Regions from separate parts of the Prochlorococcus sp. MIT 1303 genome, predicted to be linked through region 2. Evidence: predicted binding sites of a transcription regulator. Region 2 holds the regulator's gene; the other holds the start of a gene.
What was found. The regulator NtcA, encoded in region 2, controls nitrogen genes in cyanobacteria. The targets are predictions, from matches to a motif close to GTANCNNNNGNTAC.
Positions count from the first base shown of each region.

Region 1: the regulator NtcA is predicted to act here: its motif matches at 4,335-4,348, upstream of PMIT1303_RS10090 (CbiX/SirB N-terminal domain-containing protein).

Region 1 is NZ_LVHK01000044.1:191,961-199,415, reverse strand. It holds gene PMIT1303_RS10115 (urease accessory protein UreD) at 1-149, shown strand, start outside; gene PMIT1303_RS10110 (urease subunit gamma) at 168-470, shown strand; gene PMIT1303_RS10105 (urease subunit beta) at 480-797, shown strand; gene ureC (urease subunit alpha) at 834-2,558, shown strand; gene cobA (uroporphyrinogen-III C-methyltransferase) at 2,601-3,386, opposite strand; gene PMIT1303_RS10090 (CbiX/SirB N-terminal domain-containing protein) at 3,383-4,168, opposite strand; gene PMIT1303_RS10085 (ferredoxin--nitrite reductase) at 4,708-6,336, shown strand; gene PMIT1303_RS10080 (hypothetical protein) at 6,389-6,532, shown strand; gene PMIT1303_RS10075 (formate/nitrite transporter family protein) at 6,600-7,455, shown strand, end outside.
Region 2 is NZ_LVHK01000044.1:645,490-652,944, reverse strand. It holds gene PMIT1303_RS12250 (cob(I)yrinic acid a,c-diamide adenosyltransferase) at 1-215, opposite strand, end outside; gene rph (ribonuclease PH) at 357-1,091, shown strand; gene ntcA (global nitrogen regulator NtcA) at 1,166-1,900, shown strand; gene PMIT1303_RS12235 (DUF3084 domain-containing protein) at 1,966-3,171, shown strand; gene PMIT1303_RS12230 (resolvase) at 3,168-3,599, shown strand; gene PMIT1303_RS12225 (DUF3146 family protein) at 3,583-3,840, opposite strand; gene pth (aminoacyl-tRNA hydrolase) at 3,840-4,460, opposite strand; gene PMIT1303_RS12215 (TatA/E family twin arginine-targeting protein translocase) at 4,468-4,743, opposite strand; gene psbH (photosystem II reaction center phosphoprotein PsbH) at 4,778-4,966, opposite strand; gene psbN (photosystem II reaction center protein PsbN) at 5,054-5,197, shown strand; gene PMIT1303_RS12200 (glycoside hydrolase family 38 C-terminal domain-containing protein) at 5,206-7,455, opposite strand, start outside.

The DNA of each region.
Region 1 (7,455 bases), 450 kb from region 2:
GGTTTTCCCGCCTCTGGGCCCGCACACGCCAGCTACGGCGGCTAAGCACTCCTCAACCTCCACGAGAATGGCCCCTGCAAGAAGAGGGAACGTTCTCAAACGAAAGGTTCACAAAGGACCATCAATCGCCTTCTGCCTCGCCACACTGAAATGAAATCCTGGCTTCCATGCACCTCAGCCCCCAGGAAAAAGACAAACTCCTGATCGTCACCGCTGCCCTGCTTGCAGAACGACGCCTCAACCGCGGCCTGCGGCTCAACCACCCCGAAGCCGTGGCCTGGCTCAGCTTCCTTGTCATCGAAGGCGCTCGTGACGGCCAATCCGTCGCGGAGCTGATGGCCGAAGGCAGCACTTGGCTGCGTCGCGATCAGGTGATGGATGGTGTTCCCGAACTGATCCCGGAGGTGCAAATCGAAGCCGTCTTTAAGGACGGCACCAAATTGGTCACCCTCCACGACCCCATCCGCTAAAAAATCCCCATGCCTCCGCTAATCCCCGGTGAACTGATTCCTGAACCGGGCACGCTTGAACTCAACAGCAACCGGCCAACCCTCACCCTGCGCGTGGCCAATAGTGGCGATCGACCGATCCAAGTTGGCTCCCACTTTCACTTTTTCGAGACCAATACAGCTCTGCACTTCGATCGTGATGCTGCACGGGGGCACCGATTGGACATCCCTGCTGGAACAGCGATCCGCTTCGAACCCGGCGACGAACGTGACGTGCGCCTGGTTGCCCTTGCTGGTCACCGCAAGGTTTTTGGTTTCAACGGTCTGGTCAACGGACCCCTCGACTGAACTGCTTCTACACCTCGTCCCTTTCGCTGCATTGCTATGGCCTACCGGATGGATCGCCAGGCCTACGCCGAAACCTACGGCCCCACCACAGGTGACCGCATACGCCTAGCAGACACCGAGTTGATCCTGGAGGTGGAACGCGATTTCACCACCTACGGCGAAGAAGTCAAATTCGGTGGAGGGAAAGTGATCCGCGACGGCATGGGGCAATCCCAGCAATCCCGCGCCAATGGTGCTGTTGACACCGTGATCACCAATGCCCTGATCCTCGACTGGTGGGGGATCGTCAAAGCAGATATCGGCCTACGAGACGGACGGATCGTTGCCATCGGCAAGGCTGGCAATCCCGACATCACTGACGGGATTGACATTGTGATCGGCCCAGGCACTGAAGCCATTGCTGGAGAGGGTCACATCGTGACCGCCGGCGCCATCGATAGCCACATCCATTTCATTTGCCCACAGCAAATCGAGACTGCCCTAGCTAGCGGCGTTACCACCATGCTCGGTGGTGGTACAGGTCCGGCAACAGGCACCAATGCCACTACCTGTACACCTGGCGCCTTTCATATCAGCCGCATGCTGCAAGCAGCCGAAGGCTTGCCGATGAATCTTGGCTTCTTTGGTAAAGGCAATGCCAGTACAGCTGAAGCTATCGAGGAGCAAGTACTAGCCGGTGCCTGCGGCCTCAAACTCCACGAAGACTGGGGTACCACTCCAGCAGCTATTGACTGCTGTCTTTCGGTAGCCGATCGCTTTGATGTCCAGGTCTGCATCCACACAGACACGCTCAATGAAGCAGGTTTTGTAGAAGACACAATCCGAGCCATCGGCGGACGCACCATCCACACCTTCCATACCGAAGGGGCCGGTGGAGGCCATGCACCAGACATCATCCGTATCTGTGGTGAAAGCAACGTGCTGCCCAGCTCCACAAATCCAACCCGGCCTTACACCCGCAACACCCTGGAAGAGCACCTCGACATGCTCATGGTTTGCCACCACCTAGATCCAGCGATTCCTGAAGATGTGGCCTTTGCCGAATCGCGCATCCGTCGCGAAACGATCGCCGCGGAAGATATTCTCCACGACCTCGGTGCCTTCAGCATCATTGCCAGTGATTCCCAAGCGATGGGACGAGTCGGAGAGGTGATTAGCAGAACATTCCAGACCGCTCACAAGATGAAAGTTCAGAGAGGCCCTCTGCCAGAAGATGCTGCCAATCCACGTGGCACTCGTAACGACAACAACCGCCTAAAGCGCTACATCGCCAAAGTAACGATCAACCCCGCCATTGCCCACGGCATTGACAACCATGTTGGCTCAGTAGAGGTAGGCAAACTGGCAGACTTGGTGCTCTGGAAGCCAGGCTTCTTCGGCGTGCGGCCAGAACTTGTCATCAAGGGCGGGTCAATCATCTGGGCGCAAATGGGCGATGCTAATGCCTCGATTCCAACACCTGGACCAGTCCATGGCAGACCAATGTTTGCAGCATTCGGCAAAGCCCTTGCCCCCAGCTGCCTCACCTTCCTGAGCCAAGCGGCCATCGAAACAGATCTTCCCAACAAGCTGGGGCTGCAACGTGCCTGCATTCCCGTTCTGAACACCCGCACGATCGGCAAAGCAGAAATGCACAACAACAATTCACTACCAAAAGTAGAGGTAGATCCACAAACTTACGAGGTGTTCGCCGACGGCGATTTACTCACATGCGACCCCGCAGAAGAACTACCAATGGCCCAGCGATATCTCCTAATCTAAACGCTAAATTCAACATCTACCTTTAGTTTGCTAAGTCATAGATCAAGACTTAATCGGCATCACAACCTCAGCCGGCTGAGGAGCACACGCTGCCACCTGTTCATCAACTACTGCACCCACAATCACAATCGACGGAGCTGCAAACCCTTCGCTCTGCACCCTTTGAACCAACTGTTCCAAGGGAGCTTTGAGGTAGCGCTGACCTACGACAGTGCCCTGTTGAATGATTGCTGCGGACGTAGCTGGATCGAGTCCACCGGCAATCAACTCTTCGACGATATAAGCAAGGTTATGCAAACCCATATAAATCACCAGGCTGTCACTTGCGCTAGCAAGATCCTTCCAATTCACAGAAGGGCGCTGTTTGTCGATCTTCTCGTGACCTGTCACAAAGGTGACAGAACTACCACCACAACGATGGGTCAGAGGAATACCCACATAGGCCGGCGCAGCCATCCCCGCTGTAATCCCAGGGACCACCTCCACCGATACCCCATGACTCTGCAAATAGGCGGCCTCCTCACCACCCCGCCCAAACAGAAAAGGATCACCACCTTTTAGGCGTACTACACAGGAATGACGCTGAGCCAATTCAACAAGCAACTCATTTGTCTTGGACTGTGGGACCCAATGACGTTCTCGACGTTTACCAACAAAATGCCGTTCACAAGACTCGGGTACTAACTCGAGTACTTCCTTAGGCACCAGAGCATCGTGAACCAAGGCTCCGCACTGGCGAAGCAGACGATAAGCCTTCAGTGTGAGCAAATCAGGATCACCAGGGCCTGCACCCACCAAATACACAGTGCCAAAGTCCAAAGAGCTCATGGCAATGCAGCCAGCAAATCAATCAAACCCAATCGAAATAACTCAATCTCAAGTAGGGAAGTCATCACCCCAGAATCGCGCAGCGTCTGCGTAATCTGGATTGGCGCCAAGGCAAGAAAAAGAGGCGTGGATGCCTCCTTCGCTGAAGCGACATCAGCATGCCAGTCGTCCCAGGAAAGCATGGGCAACGCCAGCCGCTGCTGCAGCAAACTTAAATAGCGATGAGCAACACCCTGGCGAAGGGGATGGTGAACCAAAACAAGAGAGCCATCACGACAATCCTGACGCTGCACCCACTGCTGTAACAATCGCCACCAAGAGGGCCAGGCACCCAAGAAAGGCACCAACCTGGTGTTCACACCCTGTTGCTGAAGTCGCTGACGAATCAACGGCACATCCTCTCGAACATGAGAACCAGGCAGCAACAACAAAGGAACCAGCCAAATAGGATCTGCACTCTGCTCATGGCGATCAGTAGCCGTTAAGGCCTCTACCAGCACAGGTGTGCCTCGACGTTGCGCGACCTGCAGAGCAAAAGAACGCACACAAGAAGGAACATACCCACCAGCACGGCCATGCACGATCAAACGCAAAGCGCGCTTACAACCAACCTGCTCATGCTTTCGTAACAACGGCCACGGATCTAAGACATCCGAAACTGGTGAAGTCATTCCAGTCTTAATAGTCAACTGCAACCATGGCATCCCGTCGCTATCGAACACAGTCGCAAACTCGGTTGAGGACGAGTGGTCGCCAAGGCAGACAGGGTGCAACCCGCTCAAAACGCTTTAACAGTGACTTCGAAAGGGATTTAGCTGCCATGAACCGTGTGTGGAAAATGCTCAGACAAGGCACAATCCGTTGGCTGGGAGAGATAGGCCGCCAATACTGAAATCACTTAAAATTTATACACAGCAACCATAAAGAAGGAAACTTGTGCACCTAGATGTATCGATAAACACCAAATCTTGAATTTCACACAAATGCTCAGTTTTGTTCAATCTGATACCGCCAATACCCTCTTCCATCAGGCTTAATGACTCCATTCGCAGCGTGACCTGAATCCTCAACACCCCTGGCTCAGTCAAATCAGCCGGGCTCAGAATGTATACAAAGACACCAAATCTTGAATTTCACACAAATGCTCACTTTTGTTCAATCTGATACCGCCAATACCCTCTTCCATCAGGCTTAATGACTCCATTCGCAACTTACCCTTACTTCAATAATGGCAGAGTCTAAAAACCATGGGCATCGAATAAGCAAATAAAGTTTAAAAAACATGATCACTTCTTTTCAAGTTTAATTTCAACAAAATGTCATGGTTATTAGCTCTCCTGCTAAACAATTTCTCCAAGGAAAGAAGCTCAACAAAATTGAGCAAAACAAAGCTTTTAAAGATGGCTTAGATGTTGGTGATGAACTTGAAACCTTTGCTCAGGTTGGTTGGGAACAGGTCGATAAAACAGACCTCGAACTGCGCCTGAAATGGTATGGAATGTTCTGGCGACCCAAAACTCCTGGCAAGTTCATGCTACGGCTAAGGGTACCCAATGGTGTTCTCAATAGCCACCAAATAAAAGTAGTGGCCTCAATCGTGGGTCGCTACGGAGAAGACGGCAGTTGCGACATCACAACACGCCAAAACCTACAGCTTCGTGGTGTTTTACTGAGTGATCTTCCCGAAATCCTCAGACGTCTTGAAGAGGCAGGTCTCAACACAATCCAATCAGGTTTTGATAACCCACGCAATGTCACAGGAAATCCACTGGCTGGGATTGACCCTCTTGAAATTGTTGATACTCGCCCATACACAACTGAACTACAAAATTTCCTCACGAATCAAGGAAAAGGAAACCATGAATTCTCCAACCTTCCCCGCAAATGGAATACGGCAGTTGCAGGGGCCCGCGATAATTTCCTGCTCCATAACGACATCATCTTCCATCCAGTGGAACACGATGGGGTGATGGGTTTCGGCGTCTGGCTCGGAGGGATCCTCTCCTCGCAGATGAATGACTATGCGCTGCCTTTAAATGCCTGGGTTAAACCGAATGAAATCTGTCGGCTCACCGGCACTATTCTAACGCTATGGCGAGATAACGGTGAGCGTAACAATCGCCCTAAGGGCAGGTTTCGCATGTACCTCGACAGCGTGGGCATCGAAGCGTTTCGCACCATGGTGGCGGAAAAATTTGGACCGCTAACTCCTGATCCCGGTTCTGTATTTGACGACAAGCCTCGCTCTTTTTACGGAATCCACCCTCAGAAACAAACAGGACTTCACTACGCCGGCATGCATGTACCCGTTGGACGATTAAGCGCAGAAGATCTTCAGGATCTTGCTAGCGCCAGTCTTAACTATGGCAGTGGTGAAATTCGTCTTACTGAAGACCAGAACATCATTTTGGTGGGGCTATCAAATACCAACCTCGACAAATTTCAAGCTGATCCACTGCTACAGCGTTTTCCACTTGAACCCGGTTCCTTTGCCGCCGGCACTGTCTCCTGCACAGGAAATACGTACTGCAGCTTCGCCCTTACAAACACCAAAGATCAGGCCATGGCAATGGCCCATGAACTGGATGCAGAACTCATCCTCCCTGAGGAAATAAAAGTCCATTGGACTGGCTGTCCCAACAGCTGTGGCCAGGCCTACATGGGCGCAATCGGCCTCACAGGAACCAAAGCCCGTGCACCGAACGGGGGCCAAGGCATGGTTGAGGCCTATGACCTCAGCCTTGAAGGCCGGCAAGGGCCGGATGCCCGAATCGGGACACTGCATCGCAAAGGCATTCCTGGCAGCGAACTGAAAGACGTACTGCGGGAATTACTGATCGAACGCTTCGGTGCTCAACCTCGTAGCCAACCGAAGCAGAACAGCGACCCTTTCTCCAACTTCATGAACTGGTTCAGCAATTTAGGCGAAAACAGCAGCCCATCCCCTTGAGCTGCGATCGCTAAACCACCGTTCTTAAATCAATCACCTATCAAGCCCCACCATGCAATCGACTTCCCAAGCACGTGATCTTTTCTCTCGCTTTGTCAACTGGTTAAGCAACAGCGGTAGCGACAAGCCTGCAATCAATCAAAAAGAAGGTGGCCGAGATGTCTTCTCACGCCTGATGAACCGAATCAGCGGCTGAAACCCTCAATTCCTTCCTTCAACACTCCACCCCAACGAGAACTGCCATGGATGTGAACACATCCCAAATGGACTACGTCCTGCCCAATGAACTCGTCGACGGCATGATTACTGCCGGCGGAAAAAAATCCAGTGTCAGTATTAAAAATCTGCTGGTACGTGGTTTCTATTCAGGAGCGATTCTTGGCCTAGCCACCTGCTTAGCCATCACCGTAGGAGTCCAGTCTGGAATGCCATTTCTAGGCTCCGTTCTCTTCCCCTTTGGGTTTGCCAGCATCGTGCTCTTCGGCATGGAGCTCGTCACAGGCAACTTCGCCTTATTGCCAATGGCAACCTGGGCTGGGAAAAGCACATGGCAAGCAACCTTCCGCAACTGGATATGGGTTTGGATTGGCAATTTCATCGGCTGTGCATTGGTGGCTCTATTACTCGCCACAAGCCTTACCAGCGCAGGCACCGTTGAGCCACTTGCGGCAGCCGATGGGGGCAAAGGTTGGGCCGTGATTGCCGCCAAGATCATGGCACTCAATAAGGCCAATGTCGTGGCCAAATATCAAGACCTAGGCAGCACTGGTTTCTTCCTCGCGTTCCTACGCGGCATGATTGCCAACTGGCTAGTTTGTCTTGGGGTCACGATGGCCTTGGTAAGCAAGAGCGTTCCAGGAAAGATCCTGGCCTGCTGGCTGCCGATCACAGCATTCCAAACCATGGGAATGGAGCACATCGTGGTGAACATGTTCCTACACACCGCCGGACCCATGCTTGGTTCAGGCGTTTCCTTTGGCCAGGTAATCGTTTGGAACTTCATTCCAGTCACCCTCGGCAACATCATTGGCGGGATGGTGTTTATCGGCATGCTCTTCTACAGCACCCATCGCACCCAAATGAGCAACGTACTGCCTACGGTTCACGATGAGAAGCTGG
Region 2 (7,455 bases):
AGCCCAGCCGCTCTTAACGCCTGACTCAAGACAACAGAAAAACTGCCTCGATAGGGGGCTGTATAAACCTGAAGCTGCCCTTCAGGAGCTACCAGATGCAGCAGACGCCTATCAGCAACTGCTGCCAAAGACCGACTCCCATCACTCTCCTGCAAGCGATGGTCCGTCATGCACGGATCCACGGAACGATGGCTAGGGCTCAGGCTGGCAGTCATAAAAGTCTCAATCGCCCCGACAAAACCAGCAGAAATCAAATGTAGCGGTGGGAAGCTGCTTAACAAGGCTCTTGACACTATCCATGGTGTAAAAGCACCTATTTCTGCCAGGCTCAGGTCATCTCACCCACCAACAGCACGATGCTCACATCCCCCCAGCCACGTGCTGACGGCCGCCCTACTGACGTGATGCGGCCCCTTCAGATCACATGGGATCCAATGGGCTTTGCCCTCAGTTCCTTAATCATCCGCACTGGTCGCACCGCAGTGCTCTGCAGTGTTTGCGTTGAAGAAGGTGTACCCCGCTGGCGCAAAGGCCAAGGCAAAGGCTGGCTCAGCGCCGAGTACCGCCTTCTGCCTGGGTCTACACCGCAAAGACAGAACCGTGAACTGCTCAAGCTTTCCGGACGCACTCAAGAAATTCAACGCCTCATTGGCCGCAGCCTGCGCGCCGTGATCGACATGGCCGCTCTTGGGGAAACCACCCTGCGAATTGATTGTGACGTCATTCAGGCTGATGCCGGCACACGTACAGCCGCCATCACCGGCGCTTGGATCGCCTTAAAACGAGGTTGCGATCGCTTGCTGGAACAAGGCCTGCTCACGCATCAACCCGTCATCGACCAAGTTGCTGCAGTATCCGTTGGCTTAGTCGATAGTTATCCCCTCCTTGACCTCGACTACAGCGAAGACTCCAGGGCTGATGTGGATCTAAACGTGGTAATGGGCTCCAATGGGCACCTATTGGAGCTGCAGGGCACCGCTGAAGGGGCTCCATTCAGCAGGAATCAACTCAACGACTTGCTGAATCTGGCAGAACCCGGCCTACAACATCTACAAGCCTTCCAACGTTCGGCGTTAATGCAAGAAGACTAAAAACCGTCACCATTGCTACATGGTAGTGGAGGTCCACTCCCTAACTTCATAATTCTGCCGTTTGCTGCGCAGCCATGACCGGCGTCATCCGCGGCTTCAGCCGTTACGCCCAGCAACCCTATGTTCAAGGGTCCGGAAGCATGGCCAACTCGCCTGCTCCAACCCAGAAAACCCTGCTGGAAGTCATCCGTGAACTGGATGGCGCCAGCAACGAAATGGTGGAGCGTTCCAAAACCATCTTCTTTCCTGGCGATCCTGCCGAAAAGGTTTATCTCATTCGACGCGGCGCCGTTCGGCTATCTCGGGTCTATGAATCTGGTGAAGAGATCACCGTGGCATTACTGCGTGAAAACAGCCTATTTGGAGTGCTCTCTCTGCTCACAGGCCATCGCTCGGACCGTTTTTATCACTCCGTAGCCTTCACCCGAGTGGAAATGATCACAGCGCCAGCCACCTCAGTTCGCCAGGCGATCGAAAACGACACCAGCGTGGGGTTACTTCTGCTGCAGGGTCTCTCGAGTCGGATCTTGCAAACCGAGACCATGATCGAGACCCTCACTCACCGCGACATGTCATCAAGGCTTGTGAGTTTCCTACTAGTCCTCTGCCGGGATTTCGGGGTTCCAGGGGAACAAGGAATCACCATTGACCTACGCCTCTCACATCAGTCCATCGCTGAAGCAATCGGCTCGACTCGCGTCACCATTACTCGCCTGTTGGGAGACCTGCGCAATTCAGGTCTCGTGCAAATCGATCGCAAGAAAATCACCGTTCTTGATCCGATTGCCCTTGCTAAAAAATTCAACTGATCCCCGTCCCAGTCCAGGATGGTGAAACGGGTTGACACTATTCCTGATCCCACCCGCCCATTGTCGTGACCGGCTGGCTGCTGATCCTCTCCCTACTCGTCCTCGGTGGTGTGCTCTCCACCCTCGGCGATCGACTTGGCAGCCGTGTAGGCAAAGCAAGGCTGAGCCTGTTCAATCTCAGACCGCGAAGGACAGCCGTATTCATCACCGTTCTCACTGGCAGCCTGATTAGCGCACTGTCCCTAGGACTGATGCTGCTGGTCAGTCGACAACTGCGAGTAGGACTTTTTGAACTGGATGACCTTCAGGCCAAACTCCAACAAAGCCGCGATGCCCTCAATTCAAGTCGGTCGGCCCAGTTCAATGCCGAGCTTGATCTCAAGCAGGCCAGGTCGGACAGCAATCAGGTTCAGAATGAACTAAAGGAAGCCAAAAAGCGAGCTGCCGCCCTTCGCAACGAACTCGCACCACTACAAAAACAAAGACAACAGCTCGAAGCGGAACGAGCTCGTCTCAGTCGCGACATTTCCAAAAAAGATGCCGACATCCGCCGAACGGAAGTTGAACTAACCAATGTTCGCAGCAGAATTAGCGTGGCTGAAAAAGAACTGAAGCAGCTCGAGACCAACCTCATTGCCTTACGTCGAGGGGATGTTGTGCTGAGCAGTGGGCAGCAACTTGCCGCAGCCACCCTGCGGCTCGATAACCCCAGCCAGGCGAAAGCCGTCATCGACCGCCTACTTCAGGAAGCAAACCTGGAGGCTTTTCGGCGCGTACGTCCCGGTGAAGAAGCCAATCGACAGATCCTGCTCGTGCCACGCACCGATATCAACCGCATCGAACAGATCATCCGAAAGCCAGGCACCTGGGTGGTCTATGTGCGCTCTGCCGCAAACGTGTTGCGTGGGGAGAACGTGGTGTATGCCTTCCCGGATGCTCGCCAAAATATCAACATCGTCCGACAAGGCGAAGTCCTCGCACGAACGACTCTTGACCAAAACGAGAAAAGCAGCGAAACCGTGCGCAACCGACTTAGGCTCCTGCTTGCATCAACTCTGGCAGAGGTAAAAAGACGCGGATCCCTCAGTTCAGGACTGCAGTTCGATGGCAGTGAAATGAACCGGCTCGGCAAGGCATTACTGAACCGTTCTCAAGAGCGGATTGAGCTAGAAGCCGTGGCACTCCGCAATAGCGATACGGCCGATCCGGTAGCAGTTGTCCTGCAGCCCGTGGGTGGTCCTTGGACAAAGATTCCCGAAGACAAACCATGACAAAGCTTGTGGCCGTAGATCCTGGTCGCAATAAATGTGGATTAGTGCTTGCCGATACAGCAACAAGTGCTGTGCTTGAGGGGAAAGTGGTGGCCGCAGCCGCTGTGCTCGACCTCATCATGCATTGGCAAAACCAAGCACCCTTAGAAGGCATCTTGATCGGCAACGGCACCAGCAGTGAATACTGGCAGAACCTTCTGCTGCACATTGCCCCCTTGCATGTGGTCGAAGAACGTGGGAGCACACTGCGCGCCCGCCATCGCTATTGGGAGCTATGGCCCCCAAGCAACTGGCGCCGCTGGCTACCCCGAGGAATGATCCTGCCTCCCCATCATCTGGACGCCATAGCCGCAATGGTGTTGCTTGAAGACCACCTCGGGCAACAACTCCTTTGGACTGGACCACCCAACTTCAGAATCGGGCCCTAACAGTGAACATATAATCCCCACCAGGCTCAAGGTGGTAGTCAGCCTTAACGAGGAAGCGCAGTAAAGCATCCTCAATCAGTGCTCGCCCAAGAGAGGGTTCCACTTTCAGTTCACCCCGATCGAAAGCCCAGCTGAACTGCCACTGAAACCCCCCAGCCGAGACCTCCCCATCCAAGCGTTGGTCGGCAAAGCTTTGCCGGTGTACACAGAGGCGAGCCGTAGTGACAGGCAAATGACTCATCAGCAGGCAGAACAACCCTCCGGTTGAAAAGCATTGAGACGATTACCTGCCCGTTCCAACCCAAGGCACTGAATCAGATCCAAACCCATCAGCACCTCATCAAGCACTTGATCGACTAGGAGGCTCTCCTGCCGACTAAACACCCCGAGCACATGCGAGACCGTTCGAGCTCTTCGTTCCTCAGAGGTACAACCTGGAGCACCGATCCCGATCCGCAGACGACAAAAATCCCGAGTCCCCAGATGTTGAATCGCGCTGCGCAAACCATTGTGACCGCCTGCACTTCCCTGGGCGCGAAGCCGCAGTCGACCCAAAGGCAAATCCATATCATCTACTAGCACCAGCAACTGATCAACCTCCAAGCCAAACCAATCGATGGCTGCACGAATCGCCCGACCGCTTTCATTCATATAAGTCTGAGGCATCAGCAATCGAACCCTCTCTGAGCCAACCCCCACTTCCGCCATCAGTCCATGGAACTTTGTTTGCGGCCTGAAACTGACTGACTTCTGCCCAGCCAACTTATCGAGGGCCATGAAGCCGATGTTGTGACGGGTCCCGGCATACTTTGAGCCTGGATTACCTAGGCCTACCAATAGACGTAAACGACCCGGCCTCATACCACTCTCAGCTGGCGGGAGGGTTTTTAGCCTCCTGAGGGGTTTCACTTATTGCATTGGTGACTTGCTGTATGGACTCTTCCGTTGCAGCCTGTTCGATGGACTCAGGTTCTGCCATAGTTTTATGAATCTCGCGCTCGAATTCCTTTGAGGCTGCCTGAAAACCTTTCAAGGTTTTACCAAGGGTGCGACCAAACTCTGGAAGTCGTTTAGGTCCAAATACAAGCAATGCTATGGCGCCGATAACCGCCATCTCGGGGAGACCGATGCCGAACACATTCATAGGCGAACCTCAGCCCAGCAGAGCCGAGGACAGTCTATTCAAAACTGATGCTTTGGAGGAGAAGCGACTGGTTGTAGATCTGCAAGATGGTGACCAGGAAAATCAGCAACATGAAGCCGATCCCAGCCATCACTGGGGTAGTGCCCCAACCTGGCACTACCTTGCCAGGGGCGTAGCCGGGTAGAGATTTGATCAGATTTCCCAGACGGGTGCTTTGAGCCATAACGGAGCTTCGGTCTCGGATGGTGATGAAGCATGCCTACTGTAATGGTCATAGTCCGCATACGGACTAATCCTGTCGAGAGATGTGATGGAAAACTCCTCCTCCGAGACCTACACCCTGCTCATTGCCATGGTCACCATCACCTTCGGACTGACCGGATACGGGCTCTACACAGCTTTTGGTCCTCCCTCAAAAGAACTCGAAGACCCCTTTGAAGAACACGAAGACTGACGATCACATCAATCGACACGCTCAAGCAATAGTTCAGCCAACTCTCCAGGCTTCAGCTCTACCGCTTCGCCGAGACAGGACTCGTGAGCGCTACCAACCCGCCAAGTCTTCCCTACGGCCCAAGACTGGCGTGTTGCACCGGCATTAAGCACGCTGAGCTTCAGCTGCCTTACTTCGGCATACGTCACAGCCAATGGAACCAGCTTTGAAGGCAGCGACGGCAATCCTGTCCATGACACCTTGAGATCAGAAGGCCCCAACCAGCCCGGCTCTCGAAAAGCCAACGCTGCCTGAGGAACAGCCTCCCGACTCCAACCATCGGGAACAGGCATCAGTGCTAATTGCTGACGATGCCAACCCCGATCAGCCGACGGATCTGGCCAGGTAGCCCCTCTAAGCAGAGAAAAACCAAGCCTGTCTGGGCACACCTGAACGCCCTGAGGCCCATCCAATAACACCGCAAGGCCACCGCCCGGCGCCGCCGACTCGCTCGCCAACCAGGAGATCAAAGGGACCTCCCAACGTGCTTTTTCCCTAGCCGTCATAGCTTCAGCAGGACGTTCAATGACTCCACCGCTGGTATCCGCCGCCCATCGCACCGCTGAGCAAGCCAGGGGAACCTCCAAACGCAGTAGCTCATGACTTTGACGCCAATCCACGCCTAGACGCAGCTCGAGCCAGGGGCAATCAGCTCTCAGCTGCACATCAAGGCGCAGAGCACTGCTCCCAGCCCAACCTCGCAAGACCAAGCGCGCTACAAGAGGTCCGCGCTCCACCAGCTCGATCGAACCATTCCAGTTCAGAGCCAATCGATGCTGGCGATAATCGGCCGCCAGATCCCAGGCGTCCCAAAATTCGCCACGATCGCGAAAACGCCCCCAGATCAGAGGTCCTGCCAACTGAGGTGTCCCGTTCCGATCCCAAAGTTGCTGCAAGCCTTCGGCACCAAAATCAGCTTGCAAAAGGCCATTGCCAATCCGCCAACCGCCTTGATCAAGGGGCTGAATCTGCACAGCCCCACGAACAGGTAAGCCGTCAACAACATCTAAGGCCTTACTGACAGAACGTTGAAGCGGAACTGCTGTCACCCCTTGCTGCACAGGCAACTGCACCCAGGTTCCGCCTCCCTTGGCCTCTTGGCATGGAAGCTTCCTACCGGCGCTGCCCCATTGATCTCGTGGCAATCTCAGCACAGGCGACCAACGCTGTAGTGGCTGTAGACCCATCCAGACCCAGCACCCAGCAGAAGACTCTGGATCGAATCGATCGGAGCAGCACACCCCACTGCGAAAAAGCTGCTGCAGATGCTGATCGCGGCTCCGCCTTGATTCACGACATGACGATCGCCAGACCGGCTTAGCCTGCTCAAACACCTCAGGAATCGATGTGCCTGGAAGGATGTCGTGAAATTGCTGAAAGAGCAAAGGCCGCCAATCTGGCAATGAAGATGCAGAGGTTCCAGGAACGTCAGCCCTATCGCCAAGGTGGCAAGCCAGCAAAGCTATAGCCAGGTCTGCTTCCCTCAAAAGCCTTTCAAGGTGTCGGTTTTGACGCTTCTGGTCGGGACGGGTTGTCGCACAACCGCGATGAAGCTCCAAATAGAGCTCATCACGCCACACCGGCAAAGTCTCAATATGAGCCTCAAGTGTTGCAAGATAAGACCTTACTGTGCCAGGCTTCTGGGGCAAAGCCTGAGGATGGTCCGCCCAAAGCTGCAGCTGCTCCAGCATTTCTGCAGTGGGGCCACCTCCATGGTCGCCAACTCCCGGAACCCACAAAGCCTCTTCAACAGCGGTAGACGCCTGCCAAGACCGCTGCTCGCGAAGCATGGCCATCGGATTCCCATCAGTGCCAATTGGCGGAAGCATCAGCGCTAGCACCTCAGCCTGGCCACGACTGCACCAACGAAACAGTCGATGCGGGAAGGGATTACTGGCATTCCAGGCCAGTTTATGGGTGCAGAACCAACGGATTCCTGTCTGGGTAGCTACCGCTGGCAAACCAGCGGCAAAGCCAAAGCTGTCTGGAAGCCAGGCCAACTGATGGGACCACTCCGGAAATGCTGATCGGCTGTACTGCTGTCCAAGCGTGAACTGTCGCCAAAGCGAAGCAGTGCTCACCAGCACACAATCAGTCTCGACCCAAGGGCCATTGATCGGCTCCCAACGACCTGCCCGACTTGCATCCTGAAGCGCAGCAAAAAGAGTGGGACGGTGATGTTCAACCCACTGATAGAGAGCTGGCGAGGAGTGGCTGAA